DNA from 2 places in the Nocardioides sp. AN3 genome. Region 1 is predicted to be linked to the other one. Evidence: riboswitches for the same ligand, from Rfam matches in the RefSeq annotation. Region 1 holds a riboswitch; the other holds the start of a gene.
The links. A riboswitch is a leader RNA that binds a small molecule or an ion and turns the genes downstream of it on or off. The one in region 1 is predicted to bind cobalamin.
Positions count from the first base shown of each region.

Region 2: another riboswitch for cobalamin. It lies ahead of ACYQ1K_RS10475 (hypothetical protein); the one in region 1 lies ahead of ACYQ1K_RS16140 (CbtB domain-containing protein).

Region 1 covers NZ_BAAIGC010000014.1:27,408-39,342, reverse strand. Annotated here, with positions in the region: gene ACYQ1K_RS16175 (VWA domain-containing protein) at 1-47, shown strand, start outside; gene cobO (cob(I)yrinic acid a,c-diamide adenosyltransferase) at 47-661, shown strand; gene cobBC (bifunctional hydrogenobyrinic acid a,c-diamide synthase/histidinol phosphate aminotransferase CobBC) at 672-3,143, shown strand; gene cobT (nicotinate-nucleotide--dimethylbenzimidazole phosphoribosyltransferase) at 3,156-4,196, shown strand; gene ACYQ1K_RS16155 (adenosylcobinamide-GDP ribazoletransferase) at 4,199-4,993, shown strand; gene ACYQ1K_RS16150 (cobalamin biosynthesis protein) at 4,990-5,925, shown strand; gene ACYQ1K_RS16145 ((2Fe-2S) ferredoxin domain-containing protein) at 5,922-6,686, shown strand; adenosylcobalamin (AdoCbl) riboswitch at 6,684-6,833, shown strand; gene ACYQ1K_RS16140 (CbtB domain-containing protein) at 6,836-7,063, shown strand; gene ACYQ1K_RS16135 (CbtA family protein) at 7,084-7,863, shown strand; gene ACYQ1K_RS16130 (cobalt-precorrin-6A reductase) at 7,881-8,624, opposite strand; gene ACYQ1K_RS16125 (cobyric acid synthase) at 8,633-10,150, opposite strand; gene cobF (precorrin-6A synthase (deacetylating)) at 10,108-10,893, opposite strand; gene cobN (cobaltochelatase subunit CobN) at 10,890-11,935, opposite strand, start outside.
Region 2 covers NZ_BAAIGC010000007.1:77,521-89,455, forward strand. Annotated here, with positions in the region: gene ligA (NAD-dependent DNA ligase LigA) at 1-199, shown strand, start outside; gene ACYQ1K_RS10450 (CBS domain-containing protein) at 277-705, shown strand; gene gatC (Asp-tRNA(Asn)/Glu-tRNA(Gln) amidotransferase subunit GatC) at 844-1,188, shown strand; gene gatA (Asp-tRNA(Asn)/Glu-tRNA(Gln) amidotransferase subunit GatA) at 1,185-2,837, shown strand; gene gatB (Asp-tRNA(Asn)/Glu-tRNA(Gln) amidotransferase subunit GatB) at 2,834-4,327, shown strand; gene ACYQ1K_RS10470 (NYN domain-containing protein) at 4,329-5,102, shown strand; cobalamin riboswitch at 5,127-5,272, shown strand; gene ACYQ1K_RS10475 (hypothetical protein) at 5,341-6,420, shown strand; gene ACYQ1K_RS10480 (hypothetical protein) at 6,423-7,274, shown strand; gene ACYQ1K_RS10485 (energy-coupling factor transporter transmembrane component T family protein) at 7,315-8,460, shown strand; gene ACYQ1K_RS10490 (ABC transporter ATP-binding protein) at 8,457-10,277, shown strand; gene ACYQ1K_RS10495 (ECF transporter S component) at 10,283-11,098, shown strand; gene ACYQ1K_RS10500 (hypothetical protein) at 11,071-11,310, opposite strand; gene ACYQ1K_RS10505 (EamA family transporter) at 11,403-11,935, opposite strand, start outside.

The DNA.
Region 1 (11,935 bases):
GCGCCGAGGCGCTCACCACGACCGTCCGAAGCCGAGGAGCAGCCTGATGCCGCAGGGACAGCCGACCGCCGTGCCCGACGACGGCCTCACCACCCGGCAGCGCCGCAACCGGCCGTTGCTGGCGGTCCACACCGGCGACGGCAAGGGCAAGTCGACCGCCGCCTTCGGCCTCGCGCTGCGCGGCTGGAACCAGGGATGGCGGATCGGGGTCTTCCAGTTCGTCAAGTCCGCCAAGTGGCGCATCGGCGAGCAGACCGTCCTCGAGCGGCTCGGCCGCCTTCACGAGGAGACCGGCGACGGCGGTCCGGTCGAGTGGCACAAGATGGGCTCCGGCTGGTCCTGGACCCGCAAGCAGGGCGACGCCGAGGACCACGAGACCGCTGCCGTCGAGGGTTGGCAGGAGATCAAGCGCCGGCTGGCCGACGAAACCCACGACCTGCTGGTCCTGGACGAGTTCACCTATCCGATGAAGTGGGGCTGGGTCGACGTCGACGACGTCGTCGACACCCTCAGCACCCGCCCCGGTCACCAGCACGTGGTGATCACGGGACGGTACGCCGACCCGCGGCTCGTCGCCGCCGCCGACCTGGTCACCGAGATGACCAAGGTCAAGCACCCCATGGACGCCGGCCAGAAGGGTCAGAGGGGCATCGAATGGTGAGCCCGGCGTGGTGAGCCTGCCGCGCCTCGTCGTCGCGGCGCCGTCGACCGGCCAGGGCAAGACGACCGTCGCCACGGGGCTCATGGCGGCCCTGCGGGCAGACGGCCCCCACGGGAGGGGCCTGAGCGTGAGTGGCCACAAGGCGGGTCCGGACTACATCGACCCGGGCTATCACGCCCTGGCGACGGGTCGGCCGGGGCGCAACCTCGACCCGCACCTCGTCGGCGAGGAGCTCGTCGTCCCGCTGCTCCTGCACGGCGCGGCCGGCGCGGACATCGCGGTCGTGGAGGGCGTGATGGGGCTGTACGACGGCCGCCTCGAATCCGACGGCTTCGCCTCGACGGCGCACGTCGCGACCCTCACGAGCTCCCCGGTCGTGCTCGTCCTCGACGTCGCGCGCCTGTCCCGCTCGGCCGGCGCCATCGTCGCGGGGATGGCCGCCTTCGACCCCGACGTACGCCTCGCCGGCGTCATCCTCAACCGCGCGCGACCCGGCCGCAACCTCGACGAGATCCGCAGCGCTGTCGAGCGTGCGGGCGTCGCGGTGCTCGGCGCCATCCCGCCCGACGACCGCCTCGCCACACCGTCGCGGCACCTCGGCCTGGTGCCGGCGGCCGAGCGCGACGGCTCGGCCTCGATGGTCGAGCACCTGGGCGAGCAGGTCGCCGCTCACCTGGACCTCGACGCGGTGCTCGCCGTGGCCCGCAGCGCGCCGGACCTCGACGCGACACCGTGGGATCCGACCACGGTCGTGCGCCCCGGTGGAGGAGGCCGGCCGGTCGTCGCCGTTGCAGGGGGGCGGGCGTTCACGTTCCGCTACGCCGAGACCGAGGAGCTCCTCCGCGCGGCCGGATGCGAGGTCGCGGTGTTCGACCCGTTGTCCGACGATGCGCTGCCCCCGGGGACCGCTGGGATCTACCTCGGCGGCGGCTTCCCGGAGGTGTACGCCGCCGAGCTCGCCGCCAACCGCCGCCTGCTCGACGACCTGCGTCACGCCGTCGCGGCCGGCATCCCGACCGTGGCCGAGTGCGCGGGGCTGCTCTATCTCGCCGAGTCACTCGACGGCGTCCCGATGGCAGGCTCCATCCCGGCGCAGGCCGCCATGTCGGACCGGTTGACGCTGCGCTACCCGACCGTGACGGCGGCCTCCGACTCGCTGCTGACACGCGTGGGGGAGCAGGTCACAGGACACGAGTTCCACCGGACGCGGACGTTGCCGCAGAGCGGGGAGGTCGCCGCGTGGACCATCGACGGCGAGGCGACGGGCTTCACCGGACCGACCTGGCACGCGTCGTACCTCCATGTGCACTGGGCCGGCCACCCGCACCTCGCCCAGCGGTTCGCCGACGCGGTCCACGCGGCCACACCCCTCTCGGCCACACCCCACGCGAGCCGGGGAGCCGTCGGGACGTCATGCGACGCGGCTGTCAGAGCAGCCACTTCGCATGACGTCCCCGAGGACGGACAGCCGGCCGATCCACTGCGCCACCACGGCGACGTCGAGGTCGGCGGGGGACTGGTGGACTTCGCGGTGAACGTCTACGCGGGACCCCGCCCGGCGTGGCTCGACCACGCGCTGCACACCGCGATCGACGACTCCGCGTCCTATCCGGACGTCGCGCCGGCCCGCGTCGCGCTCGCCCAGCATCACAAGCGGGAGACCGACGAGGTCCTGGTCACCGCCGGCGCCGCGGAGGCGTTCTCGCTCCTGGCACGGCTGCGCCCGTGGCGGCGCCCGGTGGTCGTGCATCCTCAGTTCACGGAGCCGCATGCTGCCCTCGCGGCGGCGGGGCACGCGGTCACCCCGGTGCTGTGCCGGGCCGAGGACGGCTTCACGCTCGACCCGGCGGCCGTCCCGGAGGACGCGGACCTCGTCGTCGTCGGCAACCCGACCAACCCCACGGGGGTGCTGCATCCGGCCACGACCATCCGCCGACTCCTCCGGCCCGGCCGCCTGGTCGTGGTGGACGAGGCCTTCATGGACGCCGTCCCCGGCGAGATCGAGTCGCTCGCGGGCGAGCGGCTCGACGACGTCCTCGTGATTCGGAGCCTGACCAAGCAGTGGTCGATCCCGGGGATCAGGGTGGGGCACGTCGTCGGCGACCCTGTCGTCATTGCCGCGCTCGCCGCTCTGCAGACGCCGTGGTCGGTCTCCACCCCGGCGATCGCGGCCGCGGTGGCGTGCACGACCGAGGCGGCCGCGGTCGAGTCACGCCGGCGAGCCGCCACGATCGCCGACTGGCGCGGCCTCCTCGAGCGCGGTCTGGCCGAGCGTGCCATCGAGCACGTTCCGTCGTCGGCGTCGTTCGTGCTCGCCCGGCTCGGTCTGGGCGCACGAGGGGCGCTGCGCGGGGTCGGGATCGCCGTACGCCGCGCCGACACCTTCCCCGGACTCGACGACTCGTGGGCCCGCATCGCCGTGCGCCCACCCGAGACCACCGCCCGCCTCCTGACCGCCCTCGACCGGCTCGCCCCTCTCTGAGAAGGACCCGACATGCCCTACGTCTCCGCCCCCTCCGACATCGCCCGCGACCACGCCGCCAAGCGGCTCGCCGCCCTCGCCACGCCTCCCGGCGCCCTCGGCCGCCTCGGCGAGGCCGGCGTCTGGCTGGCCGCCTGTCAGGGCCAGGTCCCGCCCGCGCCGCTCGACGAGGTCCGCCTCGTCATCTTCGCCGGCGACCACGGCGTGGCCGCCCACGGCGTCTCGGCCTTCCCCTCCGCGATCACCGGCGCGATGGTGCGCACGTTCCTCGCCGGGAAGGCCGGTGTGACCGCGCTGGCGAAGGCGCACGGGGTCGCCGTACGTGTCCTCGACCTCGGCGTCGACGAGGACTTCGCCGACCTCGACGAGGCGACGCGCGCCGCCCTCACGGCGCACAAGATCCGGCGCGGCAGCGGCGCCATCCACCTCGAGGACGCCCTCACCGCCGAGGAGACCCGGGCCGCCCTCGATGCCGGAGCCGCCGTGGCGCGCGAGGAGATCGCTGCCGGAGCCCAGCTGCTCATCAGCGGCGACATGGGCATCGGCAACACGACGCCCGCCTCGGCCATGGTCGCCGCCGGGCTCGGTCTGCCCGCCTCGGAGGTCGTCGGTCGAGGCACAGGGATCGGCGACGAGGCGCTGGCAGGCAAGATCGCGGTGGTCGATGCGGCGCTGGCGCGTGCGGGAGCACGTGCGTCGGACCCGATCGAGACCCTCACCGCCCTCGGCAGCGCCGACCTCGCAGCGACCACGGGCTACCTGCTCGCCGCGGCCCAGGACGGCGTGCCGGTTCTTCTCGACGGCCTCATGAGCGTGGCCTGCGCGCTGACCGCGGACCGCATCGAGCCCGGCGCGGCCGCCTGGTACGCCGCGGGGCACCGCTCCACCGAGCCCGCCCAGTCGCTGGCGCTGGCCAAGATGGGCCTCGAGCCGCTCCTCGACCTCGGTCTGCGTCTCGGCGAGGGGTCCGGCGCCGTGGCCGCCGTGCCCGTCCTGCACAGCGCCGGCGCCCTCCTGCGCGACGTCGCTCTGCTCTCCGAGCTGGGCGGCTGAGGTTGGGCCCGGTCCTGGTCGACTCCTGGCGGCTCGCGGTCGGGACGCTCACCGCGCTGCCGGTCCGGCCGCCACGAGAGGTCGACCGCCGTCACGCCGGTCTCGCCATGCTGCTGGCCCCGCTGGCGACGCTTCCGTTGGCGCTCGCGGTGCTGGTCGTCGTCGTCCTCGGACGCGCGGCGGGTCTCGACCCGCTCGTCGTGGCGCTCCTCGCCATAGGAGCGGTCGTCCTCGGCAACCGGGCCTTCCACCTCGACGGGCTCTCCGACGTGGCCGACGGGCTGGCCGCCTCCTACGACCGCAAGCGCTCCCTGGCGGTGATGAAGACCGGGACGTCCGGGCCTGCCGGGACCGTCGCGATCGTGCTGGTGCTCGGCCTGCAGGTGGCCGGGCTGGCGGCGCTGCTGTCGGATGCAGGCCAGGGGAGCTGGGCCGCCGCGGTGCGGGCAGCGGCGCTGGCCGCTGTCGCGGTCTGCGCATCGCGGGCCGCCCTCTCGATCTGCTGCCTGCGCGGGGTGCGGCCGGCGCGCGCGGACGGCCTCGGCCGGATCTACACGCAGACGGTCGCTCCGTGGGCGGCGGCCGCGGTGTGGATCGTCGCCGCGCTGCTGCTCGCCCTCGCCGGGCGCTGGGCGGGGCTGGCGTGGTGGCGTGGGGCTCTGGCCGTGGGGGTCGCACTGCTCGTCGTCGGACTGGTGGTCGGACGTGCCCTCCGCCGCTTCGGCGGCGTGACCGGTGACGTCTTCGGAGCAGCGGTGGAGTCGGCGCTGGCCGCGGTTCTCGTGGTGCTCTCATGACGCCCCCTCTCATGACGCCCCGTGCCGTGGGGCTGATGCTCGGCTACGCCGCGGACCGGCTGCTCGGCGACCCGCGTCGCTACCACCCGGTCGCCGGGTTCGGCACGCTGGCCGGTGCGCTCGAGTCGCGAACCTACGCCGACTCCCGGCGTCACGGCGTCGCCCACACGGCGGTCCTCGTCGTGGGTGCCGTCGCCCTCGGAGCGGGCCTGGAGCGCGCGGCTGCTCCGCCGCTCGCCCGGACGTTGGTGACCGCCGTCGCCACCTGGGCCGTGCTCGGCGGTCGCTCCTTGGAGCGTGAGGCGGCCGCCGTCCATCGGCACCTCGCCGACGAGGACCTGCCCGTCGCCCGACGCCGGCTGACGCATCTGGTAGGACGCGACACCAGCCAGCTCGACGAGTCGCAGATCTCGCGGGCCGTCGTGGAGTCGGTGGCCGAGAACACCTCCGACGCCGTCGTCGCACCCCTGATCTGGGGGGCACTGTGTGGCGTGCCGGGACTCCTCGGCTACCGCGCGGCCAACACGCTCGACGCCATGATCGGTCACCGCAGCGCACGCTACGAGCGCTTCGGCTGGGCCGCCGCCCGCCTCGACGACGTCCTCAACCTCCCCGGCTCGCGGCTGTCCGGCCTCCTCACGCTGGCGGCGCGCCCGGCCCGCGCGGGACAGGCGTGGCGCGCGTGGCGACGAGACGCGGGACGCCATCCCAGCCCGAACGCCGGCGTCGTGGAGGCGGCGTTCGCCGGCTCGCTCGGGATCCGGCTGGGTGGCACGAACACGTACGACGGCAGCCGGGTCGAGCACCGGGCCGTGCTCGGCGACGGTCGTCCGCCCGAGCGTGACGATGTCGCTCGCGCGATCGTCCTGGCCCGCCGGGTGGGCCTCGGCGCCGTGGGGGCGGCCGCTGTCGTGGCGTGGGGGCGGCGGTGAGCATCGAGGCGGTGGTCCTCGTCGGCATGTCGGTCGCCGACGTCGATGCCCGCGACTCGCTGCGCGCCGCAGCGGACGAGCTCGGCGCGACGGTGGCGTTCCTGCAGATGGCCGACCCGTCGCTCTCGGCTGAGCTGACGCGGCTGGCCGACGGCGGCGCACGCCGGATCACTCTGGTCGGCGTCGGCCTCGGGCCGCTCGGCCCCGCGCACTCGTGGCTGCGACGGATCGCCGCGCACTGGTGGAGGGAGCGCGCCGGGGAGCGGCCTGTGATCGAGGTGGCCACACGGCTCGCCGACCGGACTTTCGCGGCGGACGCCGGACCGCACCATGGGCCAGCGGACGAGCTGGCCCGTGCTCTGGCCGAGATCGTGACCGAGACGAAGCCCCTCACCGGCAGCGAGCCGAGCCTCACCTCGCCGGCCTGGGAGGAGGTGACCGGTCATCGGCATCAGGTGATGGTCTGCCGGGGCCCGCGGTGCACGGCGAAGGGTGCCGTGGACGGCCTGCGGGCGATGGTGCTGGCGATGATGGAGCACGGACTGGGTGATGACGACGTGCTGCTGGTGCACACCGGCTGTCAGTTCCCGTGCAACCAGGCGCCGGTGGTCAGCGTCCAGCCGGACGATGTCTGGTACGGCCACGTCGACGCCGCCACGGCCACCGCGATCGTCGCGCACCACCTGGTTGACGGAGAACCGGTGATAAGTCACACCCTGCCACGCCGGACATCGATGGCAGCCAGGCCCGAAGTCCGCTAGCCTGCACGGGCACCACGGATGTGAGGAAGCCAGTGAGAGTCTGGCACGGTCACGCCACTGTGAGAGTCCCGTCAGGGGCTCGAAGTCAGATCTTCCGCCGTCGTGTTGTCCGCCCGTAGAGGAACGTTGCATTCCCGAAGGAGCATCACGTGAGCGTCACGTCTGCCACCCCTGTCACCATGCCCGTCGCCGGCACCGCCCTGCCGACCGTCCCGCTCCGCGAGCTCGCCCCGTGGGCGCTGCTGTTCGGTCTTCTGGCGGCGCTGGTCCTGTTCTTCGTCAGCGCCGATCAGGGCGCGATCTCGATCCCGTCCGGCACGGCGATCCACGAGTGGGTCCACGACGGCCGTCACCTGCTGGGCTACCCCTGCCACTGAGCCCCGCGGCGTACTGCCCCATGACCGCACGTGCCTTTCTCGTCCGCGGCCTGCTCGCCGGACTCCTGGCCGGCCTCGTCACCTTCTGCGTCGCCCACCAGGTGGGCGAGCCCTCCGTCGACGCCGCGATCGGTGTCGAGGAGGCCCACTCAGCCGCCGCCCACACCCACGACGCAACGGCGGAGCCCGCCCATCACCACGAGGACGGCGTCGTCGTCTCCCGGCACGACCAGCGCACGTGGGGCCTGCTGACCGGCACCCTGACCGTCGGGCTGGCCCTCGGGGGCGTCGTCGCCCTGGTCTCGGCCGCCGTGGCGGGCCGGATGCGCCGACTCACGCTTGGCCAGTCCACGGCGCTCGTCACGCTGATCGGCTTCGTGTCGTTCGCCTTCGTGCCGTTCCTGAAGTACCCCGCCACGCCGCCCGCCGTCGGCAACGCCGACACGATCGGGCAGCGCACGAGCCTGTACTTCGGGTTTCTGCTGGTCTCGGTCGTCCTGGCGATCGCGGTCACGGTCCTCGTGTTCCGGCTCGCGCCGGCGGTGGGGACGTACGGCGCCGTGGTCGGCGGCGTTGCGGCGTACGTCGCCCTCATGGCCATCGCCGGGCAGATCTTCCCGACGGTGAACGAGATCGGCGACTTCCCGGCCGACACGCTCTGGTACTTCCGGCGCGCCTCCCTCATCACGCTCGCCACCATGTGGTCGGTCATCGGCGTCGCGCTCACGGGCCTGCTGTTGCGGCTTCAGTCGCAGGAGCGGGTGGTCGTCGCTCGCCGCGAGCTCGCCGCGAGTCTCTAGTCGCCTCGCGCGATGGGTCAGGCCTGGGCCGACACGCGGCGCACCCACGCGACGGCGCTGTCGACCTCACGCACCGTGGCAACACCCGGCGGAGGCGGGGGACGGCGTACGACGACCACGGGGATCTCCCGCTCGGCTGCGGCCTGCATCTTCGGCCAGGTGTGGGCGCCGCCGGAGTTCTTGGTCACCAGGACGTCAGTGCCGTGCTGGCTCATCAGGCCGCGTTCGCCGTCGAGAGTGTAGGGCCCGCGGCTGTGGAGGAGCTCCCACGACGACGGCAGCTCGACATCGGGCGCGTCGACCACCCGAGCGAGAACCGCGTGCGACGTCAGCGCCGGGACGAACCGGGCCAGCTCCTGGCGGCCGACGGTGAGGAACGGGCGCCGGCCCAGCTCGCCCGCGAGGGCAGCGGCGGACTCGTGGTCGTCGACGCTGTGCCAGATCCGGTCGGGCCAGCTCGGGTCCGGCTCCCACCCCGGCCGCTCGAGCCGCAACAGCGGGACCTCGGTGCACGCGGCGGCCGCGTTGGCGCTGATCCCGCGCGCGAAGGGGTGCGTCGCATCGACGACCGCGTCGAAGTCGACGAGCGCCGAGCGCAGACCCGCGACGCCGCCGAACCCGCCGATCCGGACGTCGCCCACCGGCAGTCGCGGACGGGCGACGCGACCAGCAAGGGAGGACGTCACCGCGATGCCCTCCTCGACCAGGCGCGCCGCGAGCGCCCGGGCCTCACTGGTGCCGCCCAGGAGGAGCACTCTCATGCGGCCCATCAGACGGTGCCTCCCGGCGGGAGAGCGGGCAGCCCGGCAGGCGCGCCGGACTGCGCCAGGGCGAGGAGCACCACGACGTCGAGGTGTTCCTCGACGAGGTCCCCGAGCCGGTCGAGCCGGGACTCGCGCGCAGCGGGGAAGCTGACTCCCGACGGCGGCCGGCCGAGGGTCTCCGCCAGGAACGCGCCACGGAAGGCGTCGCCCTCGAGGCTCCCATGCCACATGGTGCCGAAGACGCACCCCGTCCGAGCGCCGCCGAGGAACTCCTCGCCGGCCTCTCGGGTGATCCGTCCGTGGTGGATCTCGTAGCCGCTGGCGGGCGCGCCGAGGGCAGACCCGGTCGGCAGCCGAAGCGTCTTGTCGGCGGCGAAGTCCGTGCGCACGTCGAGCAGTCCCAAGCCCGAGACCCTCGCTCCGACCTCGCCCTCGACCCCGTCGGCGTCAGTGATGGTCGTGCCGAGCATCTGGAAGCCGCCGCAGATCCCGAGGACCGGCCGTCCATGGCGCGCGTGCTCGACGATGGCGACGTCGAGTCCGCGTGAGCGCAGCCAGGCGAGGTCCGCGATGGTCGACCGCGTCCCGGGCAGCACGATGAGGTCGGCGTCGGCGAGGTCGCGCGGGTCGGATACGAACACGACGTCGAGGTCCGGCTCGAGGCCGAGGGCGTCGACGTCGGTGAAGTTGCTGATCCGGGGGAGCCGCACGACCGCGACGCGATGAGCGCCCGACCCGACAGATCGGCGTCCGTCCAGGTCGAGGGCGTCCTCGGAGTCGAGCCAGAGGCTGGGGTCCCAGGGGAGCACACCGAAGACGCGGCGCCCGGTGAGCCGTTCGAGGGACGACAGCCCGGGGGACAGGAGCTTTTGGTCCCCCCGGAACTTGTTGACGACGAATCCCGACACCAGCGCCTGGTCGGCCGCCTCCAACAGGGCCACTGTCCCGAACATCGCCGCGAAGACCCCGCCGCGGTCGATGTCGCCCACGACCACGACGGGCAGGGAGGCGTGCCGCGCGAGACCCATGTTCACGTAGTCGCCAGCGCGCAGGTTGATCTCGGCCGGACTACCGGCGCCCTCGGCGACGATGAGGTCGAAGCGCGAGGAGAGGTCGTCGTACGCCGCGTGGGCGGCCGCCGCGAGATGGCGGCGACCGGTCTCCCAGTCGGCCGACGAGACATCCCCGGCCGGCAGGCCCATCAGGACGACGTGGCTGCGGCGGTCCGTGCCGGGCTTGAGGAGGACGGGGTTCATGGCGGGCTCTGGGACCACGCCCGCCGCGAGTGCCTGCACCCACTGCGCACGGCCGATCTCAGACAGCGTGCCGTCGGGCCCAGCGCACACCATCGAGTTGTTCGACATGTTCTGCGCCTTGAAGGGCGCGACCTTCACGCCGCGTCGCGCAAAGGCGCGGCACAGCCCCGTGGTGACGACGGACTTGCCGGCGTCCGACGTGGTGCCGGCGACCAGCAGGCCGGTCACGTCGCAGGCCTGCGCAGCAGGTAGAGGTCCATCACCCATCCGGCGGCCGTCTTCGCCCGCTCGCGGGCCGCCTTGATCGACGGCAGGACATCCCCGACCCGGCCCGCGACGAGCTCCTCGCCGACCCCGCCGAGGTTGGCGCCCCACCAGATCTGCCAGTCCTCACAGCCGGCCAGCTCGAGGGTCCGGTTGAGCATCACCACCACGTTGTCGAGATGAGCGTCCAGACCGGACGTGATCTCCTCGGCCAGTCTCCGGCCGGTGGTCACGTGGACCGGCAGGCCGACGTCGTTGAGGACGAGCCGGTGCCGAGCAGCGAGCAGCTGCGGCGCGCTGATCCCCGGCAGGACATCCCAGTGCACGTGGACGACGCCGCGCGCCGCGATCGTCGAGACGATCCGGATCGAGGAGTCGTAGAGCGACGGGTCGCCCCACACGAGCATCGCGGCCGTGCCGCCGCGCTCGGCGAGCACCGCCTCGTAGGCCTCCACCCGCGCGTCGTGCCAGTCGCCGACCGCCTTCCGATAGGCGCCGGAGCTCTCCACGTCCGCGCGATCGCGGCGCGGGTCGGGCACAGCCACGACCGGCACGCCGTGCGCGGCAGCGATGGTGCGGCGTACCTCCAGGAGTGGGTCCGGGGCGGAGCTCTCGGCGCTCTTCTCCGCCGCCAGCACGTAGTCCGCCGTCCGCAGCGCCTCCGCGACCTCCGGCGTGACGTGCTGCGGCCCCATCCCGATGCCGAGGATCCGGACCGACACAGGGCCGGTCGCAGCGCCGCTCACTCGCGATCCTCCAGGTCGCCCTCGACCTCGAGGTAGACCTCCCGCATGGCGGTCATCACCTCCGGAGACGGCTCGGCCCACAGACCGCGGTCCGCCGCCTCGTGCAGCCGCTCGACGATCCCGCGCAGCGCCCAGGGGTTCGACTTCCGCAGGAACGCCTGGTTGGTCTCGTCGAGGACATACTCGGTCGCGAGCTTCTCGTACATCCAGTCGTGCACGACTCCGGCCGTCGCGTCGAAGCCGAAGAGGTAGTCGACCGTCGCCGCCAGCTCGAAGGCACCCTTGTAGCCGTGTCGCTGCATCGCCGCGATCCAGCGCGGGTTGACGACTCGGGCTCGAAAGACGCGGGCGGTCTCCTCCGACAGCGTGCGGGTGCGGACCGCGTCGGGCGTGGTGGAGTCGCCGACGTACGCCTTCGGGTCCGCGCCCGTCAGCGCGCGGACGGTCGCGACCATGCCGCCGTGATATTGGAAGTAGTCGTCGGAGTCGGCGATGTCGTGCTCGGCCGAGTCGACGTTCTTGGCCGCCACCTTGATGCGCCGGTAGTTCGCGCGCATGTCGTCAGCCGCGGGCGCGCCGTCGAGGTCTCGCCCGTAGGCGAAGCCCCCCCACGCGGTGTAGACCTCCGCCAGGTCCGCGTCGTCGCGCCACGAGCCGGACTCGATCACCTGGAGGATGCCGGCGCCGTACGAGCCCGGCCTGCTGCCGAAGATCCGGGTCGTCGCCCGCCGCTCGTCGCCGTGCTCGGACAGGTCGGCCCGCATGTGGGCGCGCACGAAGTTCTGCTCGTCGGGCTCGTCGAGGTCGGCCACCATCCGGACCGCGTCGTCGAGCATGGCGACGACGTGCGGGAACGCGTCACGGAAGAACCCCGAGATCCGCACGGTGACGTCGATCCGAGGCCGCCCGAGCTCCTCGAGAGGCACGACGACGAGCCGAGCGACTCGGCGCGAGGCCTCGTCCCACTCCGGGCGTACGCCGAGCAGCGCCAGCACCTCGGCCACGTCGTCGCCGGAGGTGCGCATCGCCGAGGTGCCCCACA
Region 2 (11,935 bases), on a different contig from region 1:
CTCGCGCGACTCCGCGAAGGAGGCGATCATCAGCCGCGGCGGCAAGGCCGCCGGGTCTGTGTCGAAGAAGACCGACTTCGTCGTCGTCGGGGAGAACGCGGGCTCCAAGGCCGACAAGGCCGAGGAGCTGGGCGTGCCGGTCCTCGACGAGGGGGGCTTCGTCACCCTCCTGGAGGGCGGCCCCAGCGCCGTGGGGTGAGCGATTCCCCGAAGACGGTTACCGGGGCTCCACGCGAAGGCCGGTGAGAAGAGCCGGTCGGAAGGGAGTGATCGACCATGGTCACCGCTCGGGACATCATGACGCGTGGCGCCGCTTGCGCAGCGGCAACCGAGACCCTCGTCGACGTGGCGCGACGGATGCGCATGCTCGACATCGGGGCGATGCCCGTCTGCGGCGAGGACGGCCGCCTGCAGGGCATGATCACCGACCGCGACATCGTGGTGAAGTGCGTCGCAGCGGGCGAGAGTCCCGCCGACCATCGCGCCGGGGACCTCGCGCAAGGGCACGCGATCACCGTCGACGCCGACGACAGCGTCGAGGAGGCGCTGCGGACGATGATGAACGCCGACGTCCGCCGGCTGCCCGTCCTCGACAGGCACAGCCTGGTGGGCATGGTGACGCTCGCCGACCTGGCGATGAGCCTGCCCGACGACGACGTGAGCGAGCTGGTCGGCTCGGTCTCGTCGGCCGCGCCGAACAACTGACCCCCACCCGCGGGGCCCGCCAGCGTGACGGGTCCCGCCTCCCCGGCGCCGCGTCGCGTCGGCTGGCCGCCGAGGGGAGTCCAGCGCCCGGGAGACCGCGCGTGAGCGCGCCCCGCGCCGACACCTAGACTGACGCCCATGCCTGAGACCCCTGGATCGAGCAGCCCGCGCGGCGCGAGCGGGCACATCGAGATCAGCCGTGACGAGGTCGCCCACCTGGCCGACCTCGCCCGGATCGACCTCGACGACGCGGAGCTCGACCACCTCGCCCCGCAGCTCAACGTGATCCTCGAGGCGGTCGCCTCCATCCAGGGCGTCGCCGGAGACGACGTCGTGCCCACGTCGCACCCGCTGCCGCTGACCAACGTCTTCCGTGATGACGTCATTCGGCCGTGCCTGACGCCTGAGCAGGCACTGGCCGGCGCGCCGGAGGTCGAGGAGCAGCGCTTCTCGGTGCCGCGGATCCTGGGGGACGAGCAGTGAGCGACCTCCTCCACCGGACCGCAGCCGAGCTGGCCGACGCCCTCGCCGCCCGCGAGGTCACCAGCGTCGAGCTGACCCAGGCTCATCTGGACCGCATCGCCGCCGTCGACACCGGCAACGACGGTGTGCACGCCTTCCTCCATGTCGACGCCGAGGGCGCGCTCGCCCAGGCCAAGGCCTCCGACGAGCGCCGTGCCGCCGGTGCGCCCCTCCACGCGCTCGACGGCGTGCCGATCGCGGTCAAGGACGTGCTCACCACGACCGGCCTGCCCACGACGTGTGGCTCGAAGATCCTCGACGGCTGGATCCCGCCGTACGACGCCACCGTCGTCGCCCGGCTCAAGGCGGCCGGCCTGCCGATCCTGGGCAAGACCAACATGGACGAGTTCGCGATGGGCTCCTCCACGGAGCACTCGGCATACGGCCCGACCCGCAACCCGTGGGACCTCGACCGGATCCCGGGTGGCTCGGGCGGTGGCTCGGCGGCCGCGGTGGCCGCGTTCGAGGCGCCGCTGGCGCTCGGCACCGACACTGGCGGCTCGATCCGCCAGCCGGGCGCTGTCACGGGCACGGTCGGCGTGAAGCCGACGTACGGCTCTGTCTCCCGCTACGGCCTCGTCGCTCTGGCCAACAGCCTCGACCAGGTCGGTCCCGTGGCTCGCACGGTGCTCGACAGCGCGCTGCTGCACGAGCTGATCGGCGGCCACGACCCGCTCGACTCGACGTCCGCGACGCTGCCTGAGTCAGGTGGCAAGGTGACCGGCCTCGTCGAGGCGGCCCGTCAGGGCGCCGCAGGCGACCTGGCCGGCCTCAAGGTCGGCGTCATCAAGGAGCTCTCCGGCGACGGCTGGCAGCCCGGCGTGATGCAGCGCTTCGCCGAGGCCGTGGACCTGCTCACCAAGCTGGGCGCCGAGGTCGTCGAAGTGTCGACGCCGAGCTTCGTGCACGCGCTGGCGGCCTACTACCTGATCCTGCCGGCTGAGGCCTCGAGCAACCTCGCCAAGTTCGACGCGATGCGCTACGGCCTGCGCGTCACTCCTCCCGGAGACCCGAGCGCCGAGGACGTCATGAAGGCGACCCGCGACGCCGGCTTCGGCGACGAGGTCAAGCGCCGGATCATCCTGGGCACCTACGCGCTCTCGTCGGGCTACTACGACGCCTACTACGGGCAGGCGCAGAAGATCCGCACGCTCATCATCGAGGACTTCAACCGCGCGTACGCCGACGTCGACGTGCTCGTCAGCCCCACCGCGCCGACGACCGCCTTCAAGCTCGGCGAGAAGCTCGACGACCCGATCGCGATGTACCTCAACGACCTCGCGACCATCCCCGCCAACCTGGCCGGCGTCCCGGGCATCTCGGTGCCCGCCGGCCTGGCCCCGGAGGACGGCCTGCCGGTCGGCTTCCAGATCCTCGCGCCCGTGCTCGAGGACGCGCGGCTCTACCAAGTCGGAGCCGCCCTCGAGTCCGCGCTCATCCAGCAGTGGGGTGCCCCGCTGACGCCAACGGGTCTCGATATGCCGGGTCTCGATACGCCCTCGCCTAGCGGCTCGGGCTACTCGACCAACGAGAGGTCTAGCGGCTCGGGCTACTCGACCAACGAGAGGTCTAGCGGCTCGGGCTACTCGACCAACGAGGAGAAGCAGTGACCGACACGCTCATTGGGTTCGACGAGGTCCTCGAGGACTTCGACCCGGCGCTGGGCCTCGAGGTCCACGTCGAGCTCAACACGGCGACGAAGATGTTCTGCGGCTGCCCGACGGAGTTCGGCGCCGAGCCGAACAGCCAGGTCTGCCCCACGTGCCTCGGGCTGCCCGGTGCGATGCCGGTGGTCAACCGCAAGGCCGTCGAGTCCGCCATCCGCATCGGCCTCGCGCTCAACTGCTCGATCGCCGAGTGGTGTCGCTTCGCCCGGAAGAACTACTTCTACCCGGACATGCCGAAGAACTTCCAGACCTCGCAGTACGACGAGCCGATCGCGTTCGACGGCTACATGGACGTGGAGGTCGAGGGGGAGACGTTCCGCATCGGCATCGAGCGGGCGCACATGGAGGAGGACACCGGCAAGACCACCCACATCGGTGGAGCGACCGGCCGCATCCACGGCGCCGACCACTCGCTCGTCGACTACAACCGAGCCGGCATCCCCCTCATCGAGATCGTCACCAAGCCGATCACCGGCACCGGCGCCAAGGCGCCTCTGGTCGCTCGTGCCTACGTCGCCGCGCTGCGCGAGCTGATCCTCGCGCTCGGGGTCTCGGACGCCCGGATGGAGCAGGGCTCGATGCGCTGCGACGTGAACCTGTCGCTGGCGCCGAAGGGCTCCGAGGTGCTCGGCACCCGCACCGAGACGAAGAACGTCAACTCGCTGCGCTCGGTCGAGCGGGCGGTCCGCTTCGAGATGAGCCGCCACGCCGGCGTACTCCTCGATGGCCGGAAGGTGCTGCAAGAGACCCGCCACTTCCACGAGGACACCGGCACGACGTCGCCCGGCCGCGAGAAGTCGGATGCGGAGGACTACCGCTACTTCCCCGAGCCCGACCTGGTGCCGATCGCACCGTCGCGCGAGTGGGTCGAGGAGCTGCGCGGCACGCTGCCCGAGCCGCCGGCCGAGCGCCGGGCCCGGCTGCAGACCGAGTGGGGCTTCTCCGACCTGGAGATGCGCGACGCGGCCGCGGCCGGAGCGCTCGCGCTCATCGAGGAGACCGTCGCCGCCGGAGCGGCGCCACAGGCCGCCCGCAAGTGGTGGCTCTCCGAGCTCGCCCGCCGTGCCAACGACGTGGGCGTCGAGCTGACCGACGTCGGGGTGACGCCGGCGCAGGTCGCCGAGGTGCAGAAGCTCGTCGAGGCCGGCACGGTCAACGACAAGCTGGCGCGCCAGGTCTTCGAGGGCCTGTACGCCGGCGAGGGCTCGCCCGCCGAAATCGTCGCCGCCCGCGGGCTCGCCGTGGTCTCCGACGACGGCGCCCTGTCGGCCGCGGTCGACAACGCCATCGCCGCCAACCCCGATGTCGCGGACAAGATCCGGGACGGCAAGGTCGCCGCAGCAGGTGCGCTCATCGGTGCGGTCATGAAGGAGATGCGTGGCCAGGCCGACGCCGGCCGGGTGCGCGAGCTGATCCTCGAGAAGCTCTCCTGACGTGGCGGAGCCGTTCAGGATCGCGTTGCTCATCGACGCGGACAACGCGGATGCCTCGAAGATCGACTCGATCCTCAACGACCTCGCCGAGTACGGCGAGTGCAACATCCGCCGTGCGTACGGCAACTGGACCAAGCCCAACCTGAAGCGGTGGGTGGAGGAGCTGCACGGGGCCGCGATCCGTCCGATGCAGCAGTTCGACCTGACCACCCACAAGAACGCCTCCGACATGGCGCTGGCCATCGACGCGGTCGAGCTGCTCCACGCGGCCTCACCGGACGCCTTCGCGATCATGTCGAGCGACTCCGACTTCACCCCGCTCGTCCACTACCTGCGAGAGAAGGGCCGCGCCGTCTACGGCTACGGCCGCGCGAACACGCCGGCGCCGTTCCAGAGCGCCTGCACCCGGTTCACCGTGGTCGACCGGCTCGGTGAGGACGAGTCCGAGGTGGACGCCGACGAGAACCGGAGCGCCGACGCCGAACCGACCTCCGACGGGCGCGCCAGGGTCCCCAGCGGCGACCTCAAGGGCAACTCCGGCCTCGTCCGGCTGCTGCGCAGCGCCATCCGCGGAGCCGCCGAGGAGGACGGGTGGGCGGCGGTGTCGAAGGTCGGCCAGAAGATCCGCAACCAGTCCTCGCTCGACTGGCGCAACTACGGCTACGCGACGCTGACGAAGCTGCTGGCCGCGACGGAGCTCTTCGAGCTGCGCGACGAGGGCACGCCGGCCGTGTCCGTCCGCGATCCCCGCGATCCCCGCGAGGCCAAGGGCTGAGAGGGCGGGTTGGGTCTGGGACTGACTGCGGGGTTAGGCTTCGGCCGCTACATCTCCACATTCATCACGCCCGCGCGTGGGGGAAGCCGGTGAGAGTCCGGCACTGACCCGCAACCGTGTGCCCCTGCCCAGGGGCGAGTCGGACCACCCGCCGCGACGCGTCCTGACAACCACGCTGTCGCGGACAACAGCGGGTGTGCTCGCGAGGCCCTCCCGCTGGTGCAGCGGGAAGGAAACCATGCGACTCCTCCTCCGATCAGCCGCCGCCCTCACCGGTGGACTGCTCATGATCCCGGCTCTCTCCTCGCCTTCGATGGCGGCGACGCCCTCCGCGCAGGCCGGCTCCTGGCTTGCTCGACAGATCTCGACCGGCGTCGTGCACAACAGCCAGTACGACTTCGACGACTACGGGCTCACGGCCGACACGGCTGTCGCGCTCAAGGCCATCGGTGGTCACAAGAAGGCGCTCACGAAGACGCGGCGGACGCTCGCCGCGCACGTGAACAGCTGGACGACGGGCGTCGACTACGGCGCCAGCAGCGACGTGTTCGCGGGGTCCGTCGCCAAGGCGGCGGTCACGGCCAAGACGCTGGGCGGCAACCCTCGTTCGTTCGGGGGCGTCAACCTGATCAAGCGTCTGAACGCTCGGGTCATCACGTCCGGCCCGGCCAAGGGGCGGATCCATGACGCGGGTTCGGCAGACTACGCCAACACCGTCGGGCAGGCGCTCGCGGCACGGGCACTCTCCGACGCCGGCTCGCCGCGAGCGCGCATCGTCGTGCGGTTCCTGCTCGCCCAGCAGTGCTCGGCGGGCTACTTCCGGCTCACCTTCTCGGCCGCCTCGTCCTCGTCGCAGAAGTGCGTCCCCGGAGACGTCGTCGGCAGTGCGCCCGACCCCGACACCACCTCGCTGGCCCTGCTGAGCCTGCACAGCATCAAGCACCCCTCGGCCGGGGTCCGGGCCTCGATCGCGAAGGCCACGCGTTGGCTCAAGCGTCACCAGCGCCACGACGGGTCCTTCATCGGTGGCCCGACGACGGCCACCCCCAACGCGAACAGCACCGGGCTTGCCGGCTGGGCTCTCGGTGAGGTCGGCGCCTGCAAGCAGGCCCGCAAGGCGGCCTCCTGGGTCAAGCGCCTGCAGGTGACGAGCAAGAACGCCACGGACAAGCTCGCGCACGAGCACGGCGCGATCGCGTACGACGCCACCGCCCTCGCCGCCGCTCGAGCCGCCGGGATCACCACCACGTCCCAGGACCAGTGGCGTCGCGCCACGGCGCAGGCCGGCCCGGCGCTGCGCTTCCTCCGCGGCTGCTGACGATGGCCCCGCTGAGCACGATGGCCAAGCTGGTCGCCGCGGTGATGATCACCGCGGCGGCCACGCTGGCATTGCCCTCCGCACCGGCTCAGGCAGCGTCGTGCTCGGCGGAGCAGGTCAGCGTCGTCGTCGACTACGGCGCGCTCGGTGGCGGCACGGCGGCCGGGTGCGGCACCGGATCGACCGCCGACAAGGCGTTCACCAGCGCCGGCGTCTCCCTCGGTCGGCTGACCGGACAGCCGGGGGTCGTCTGCAAGGTCAACGGCAAGCCGTCGCAGGGCAGCTGCTTCACGACGACGTCCTATTGGGGCTTCTTCGTCGACAACGGCAAGGGCTGGGTCTACGCCTCACAGGGCGTCTACTCGCAGGCCGTCGGCGCCGGCGACTCCGTCGCGCTCGCCTGGCAGTGCAGCGGCACGCCGCGCAAGCCCGGTCAGACCGGCTCATGCTCGACCCCGACGCGATCGGCCTCGACCGCGCCGAAGCCGAAGCCGAGCAACACCCGCACGCCACGGCCCTCGAAGGCGCCAGCCACCCGCGCGACCAGCAGCGTCGCACCGAAGGGCCCCACGACCCCGAGCGCGAGTGCGACGACGACCGCGCCGTCGGCCAGCCCATCGCGCAAGCCCGGGCCGAAGTCGTCGCCGTCACCCGCATCGAGCTCGGCCATCGCGGTCGCGACGACGAGCGCCGACCCGACCCCGAGCGCATCGATGAGCCCGACGACGGAGGCGGCCATCACGCCGGCGTCGAGCGAGAGCAGTGGTGGCATGCCCGGTTGGGTCCCGCCCGTGCTCATCGCGGTGCTGGCGGCCGCGGCCGGTGGGATCGCCTGGGCCAGACGGGCGCGATGAGCCGGCGATGACTCTGCGATGACCCTGTGATGACCGCCCGATGACGAGGATCGCCCGCGATCTGCACCCGGTCGCTTGGTGGCTGTGGGCGATCGGGCTGGCGGCGTACGCCTCCCAGACCACCAACCCCTGGCTGCTGCTGATGCTGATCGGCGCCGCAGCGGTGGTGGTCAGCGCCAGGCGCTCCGACCAGCCGTGGGCCGGCTCGTTCCGGATCTACCTCATCGCCGGGGCGGTCATCGTCGCCATCCGCGTGGTCTTCCGGATCCTGCTGGGTGGGGCGGTCGGCGGCACCGTGATCGTGCACCTCCCGCAGATCCCGCTGCCGGGTTGGGTCCTCGGCATCACGCTCCTGGGGCCGGTGACGCGGGAGTCGGTCCTCGCTGGCCTCTACGACGGGCTCCGGCTCGCGACGATCGTCATCTGCGTCGGCGCGGCCAACTCCCTCGCCAACCCCAAGCGGCTCCTGCGCAGCATGCCGGCCGCGCTCTACGAGGTGGGCACCGCCGTCGTCGTCGCCGTCAGCGTCCTGCCGCAGCTGGCCGAGAGTGTCCAGCGGGTCCGCCGTGCTCAGCGCCTGCGCGCCGAGGTCGGTGAGCGGTCGCGCGGCGTGCGCCGTCTGCGCCGCTTCGTCGTCCCCGTGCTCGAGGACGCCCTGGAGCGCTCGCTCACCCTCGCTGCGGGCATGGACACGCGCGGCTACGGCCGCGCGGGTGACGCCACCGCGGCACAGCGCCGTCTCACGGGCTCCCTCATGATCATCGGCCTCATCGGGGTGTGCATCGGCGCGTACGCCCTCCTCGACCAGACCTTCCTCGGCGGCTCGTGGGGGCCGGTCAGCCGGGGCGCCGTGGTGCTGGCCGTGGGCGTGGGGGTCTGCGTCGCCGGCATGGCGTCCGCGGGACGGCGCGTGGGGCGCACGACCTACCGGCCCGACCCGTGGCGCTGGCCGGAGACCGCAGTCGCGCTGACCGGCATCGTCGTCGGCGGCGTGGGCTCGTGGGTCGCCCAGCACCAGTACGCCATCACCAACCCCGACCTCGGCGCCTCTCCGCAGGTCAGCGTCGCCGCGCTCGTCGGCGTGCTCGTCGCCCTGGCGCCTGCTGTGTTGGCTCCGACGCCCCGGCTCCCGGTCGACCGTACGCCGGCCCGCCCGTCAGCTCGCGAGGTCGAGGTGGCCGCATGAACCCGCCCCTGCTGGAGCTGCGTGGCATCACGGTGACCCTTCCCGAGCGGGCGCAGCCGGTCCTGGCGGGCGTGGACCTGGCCGTGGACGACGGCGAGCTCCTCGTGATCTCCGGACCGACCGGATCGGGCAAGTCGACGCTGCTCGGCGTCGTGGCGGGGCTGGTGCCGCGCTTCAGCGGCGGTGCCCTCTCGGGTGACGTCCTGCTCGACGGCACCTCCATCGTTCGGACGCCGCCGCGCGAGCGCGCGGCCTCCATCGGGTACGTCGGCCAGGACCCCGCCGCCGGCTTCGTCACCGACACCGTCGAGGAGGAGCTGGCCTACGGGATGGAGCAGCTCGGCCTGCCGCCGGCCACCATGCGCCGCCGCGTCGAGGAGACCCTCGACCTGCTCGGCATCGCCGACCTGCGCGACCGCGACCTGCGCACGCTGTCCGGCGGACAGCAGCAGAGGGTCGCGATCGGCTCAGTGCTCACGATGCATCCCCGGCTCCTCGTGCTCGACGAGCCCACCAGCGCGCTGGACCCCACCGCCGCCGAGGACGTGCTCGCCACGCTCACCCGGCTCGTCCACGACCTCGGCGTCAGCGTGCTGCTGGCCGAGCACCGGCTCGAGCGGGTCGTGCCGTTCGCCGACCGGATCGCGCTGCTGGTCGGCGATGGGTCCGTCGAGGTGGGGGAGCCGGCGGAGGTGCTCGCCGACTCGCCCGTCGTACCTCCCCTCGTCGAGCTCGGCCGCGCCGCCGGGTGGTCGCCGCTGCCGCTCACCGTCCGCGAGGCCCGTCGCCGGGCTCGGGGGTTGGGCCTGCAGCGGTCGGGTCTCGATACGCCTTCGCCTGGCGGCTCCGGCTACTCGACCAGCGGAACATCCGATGGTCGAGTAGCGAGCGCCAGCGATCCCGGAGGTCGAGTAGCGAGCGCCAGCGAGCGTCCAATCCTCGCCGGTCGAGTAGAGAGCGCCAGCGAGCGTATCGAGACCCGTGTCGAGAAGCTCGTCGTCCAGCGCGGCGAGCGGGCGGTGCTGGCCGGTGTGTCGCTGAGCCTGGCTCCGGGCACCGTCACCGCGCTGATGGGCCGCAACGGAGCCGGCAAGTCGACGTTGCTCTGGGCCCTCCAGGGGGGCCAGCGACGCTCAGGCGGCATGGTGACGGTCGGCGGGACGGACCCGGCCCGGATTGCCGACGCTGATCGACGCGCCATGGTCGGGATGCTGCCGCAGACGGCGGCCGACCTGCTCTACCTCGAGTCCGTCGACGACGAGTGCCGTGCTGGCGGACCTCGGACGAGGGCGATCCTCGACCGTCTCGTGCCCGGCATCCCGGGCGACCGCCACCCGCGCGACCTCTCCGAGGGGCAGCGGCTGGGCCTCGCACTGAGCCTCGTCCTGGCCGCCGATCCGCCGGTGCTGTTGCTGGACGAGCCGACGCGGGGACTGGACTACGCCGCGAAGCGCCATCTCGCCCACCTCCTGCGAGACCAGGCCGCAGCCGGCAGGACCGTCCTGGTCGCCACCCACGACGTGGAGTTCACCGCGCAGGTCGCCGACGACGTCGTCGTCCTGGCGGAGGGTGAGGTCGTCTCAGCGGGGCCGGTGCGCCGCGTCGTCGCTGAGTCGCCGTCGTTCGCCCCTCAGGTCACGAAGGTGCTCGGCCCGCCGTGGCTGCGGGTCGACGAGGTCGTCGCTGCCCTGTCCGCCGCGGACGGGGCCGCGGATGGCGCCGCCGATGGAGCCGCTCGTGCGTCCTCCACCGGGCCGTCTGCCGCGTCCTCCGCTGCTGCGTCCTCCACTGCCTCGGGGAGGAGGTCACCCTCGTGATCCGGATGACCGCCCGGTCGGGGCTGATCCTCGGCGTGGCGAGCGTGGTCGGGCTGATCACCCTCGTGTGGCCGCTGCTGCTCCACGACCCGCGCAGCACGCAGGTCCAGCCGCCGTTCGTCTTCCTGGCGCTGCTGCCGGTGGTCGTCGCGGTGGTGCTCGCCGAGCTCGCCGAGGGCGGCCTCGACCCGCGGGTCCTTGCGATCCTCGGGGTGCTGACCGCCATCGATGCGGTCCTGCGGGGCGTCTCGGCGGGGACCGGCGGTGTCGAGCTGGTCTTCTTCCTCATCATCCTGGCCGGACGGGTCTACGGTCCGGCGTTCGGCTTCGTGCTCGGCTGCACCAGCCTCTTCGTCAGCGCGCTGGTCACCGCGGGGGTCGGTCCCTGGCTGCCCTACCAGATGCTCTGCTCCGCCTGGATCGGCCTGGGCGCGGGGCTGCTGCCGCCGGCGCGGGGCAGGGCGGAGCTGGCGCTGCTGGCGGCGTACGGCGTCGTCGTCTCCTACCTCTACGGGCTGCTGCTCAACCTGCAGGGCTGGCCCATGCTCGCGGGCGTCGCGATCCCGGGCCACCACGAGCAGCTGGCCTTCGACCCGGCGGCGAGCCTGGGGGAGAACCTGGTCGTGTTCGTGAAGTACACCCTCATCACGTCCACCACGAGCTATGACACCGTGCGGGCGATCACGACGGCCGTCGCGATCCTGCTGCTCGGTGGCGCCGTCCTCACGCCGCTGCGCCGCGCCGCGCGTCGGGCGAGCGTGACGGCGAGTGTCGAGACAGCCAGCCCGTCAGGTCACGAGCTCCCCGCGGACCGAGGCTGAGGAAGGGGCAGGTCGGTGCGGCGCTGGACCGCGGCCTCCAGGTAGGCGTCGGCGTCCTCGCGCTCGGCGCGCCGTTGGGCGAGCGAAGTGAGGGCGACCATGGCGTTGCGTCGAGCTCGCGTCTGCGACGAGGTCGACCAGTGACGCGCAGCCGCAGCGAGCGGCATCGGCGTCCGCGGAAGCAGAACCATGGAGAACCGGGACAACGTCATGAGCGGCTCCGAGGTGGGGAGGAAGAACCTGTGTCTAACTTAGGCGCCTCGAGCACATCTGTCGTCACCGGAAGATGACCTTTGTGTGAATCTCAGTCCAGGACCGGCACGGGCTGACGTGCCGAACGGGTCATCCCGATGCTCGCGACCACGACGCAGAGCAGCGCGAGCCACTGCACGGCGCTGAGTGTCTCACCCACCACCAGCCACCCGGCGAGCGCTGCCGCGGCGGGCTCCAGACTCATGAGCACCCCGAAGACCGACGGCGGCAACGAGCGCAGCGCGACGAGCTCGCACGAATACGGGATGACCGAGGAGAGGACACCGACCGCTGCGCCGATCACCCAGATGTGGCCGGAGCCCAGGTCGTCGCTGTGCAGCCCGATCGCCAGCGGGCTCAGCATCAGCAGGGCCACCCCGCTGGCGACGGCGAGCCCCTCGAGGCCCTCCCAGTGCCGACCGGTCTGCGCGCTGAGCAGGATGTACGCCGCCCAGGCGGCACCCGCCAGCAGCGCGAACCCGACCCCGGCGACGGTCAGGTCGGTCCGCTGGAAGCCCAGGAGGAGCACGCCGAGCGCAGCCAGCCCGATCCAGACCAGGTCGCGAGCGCGGTGGGACCCGAAGA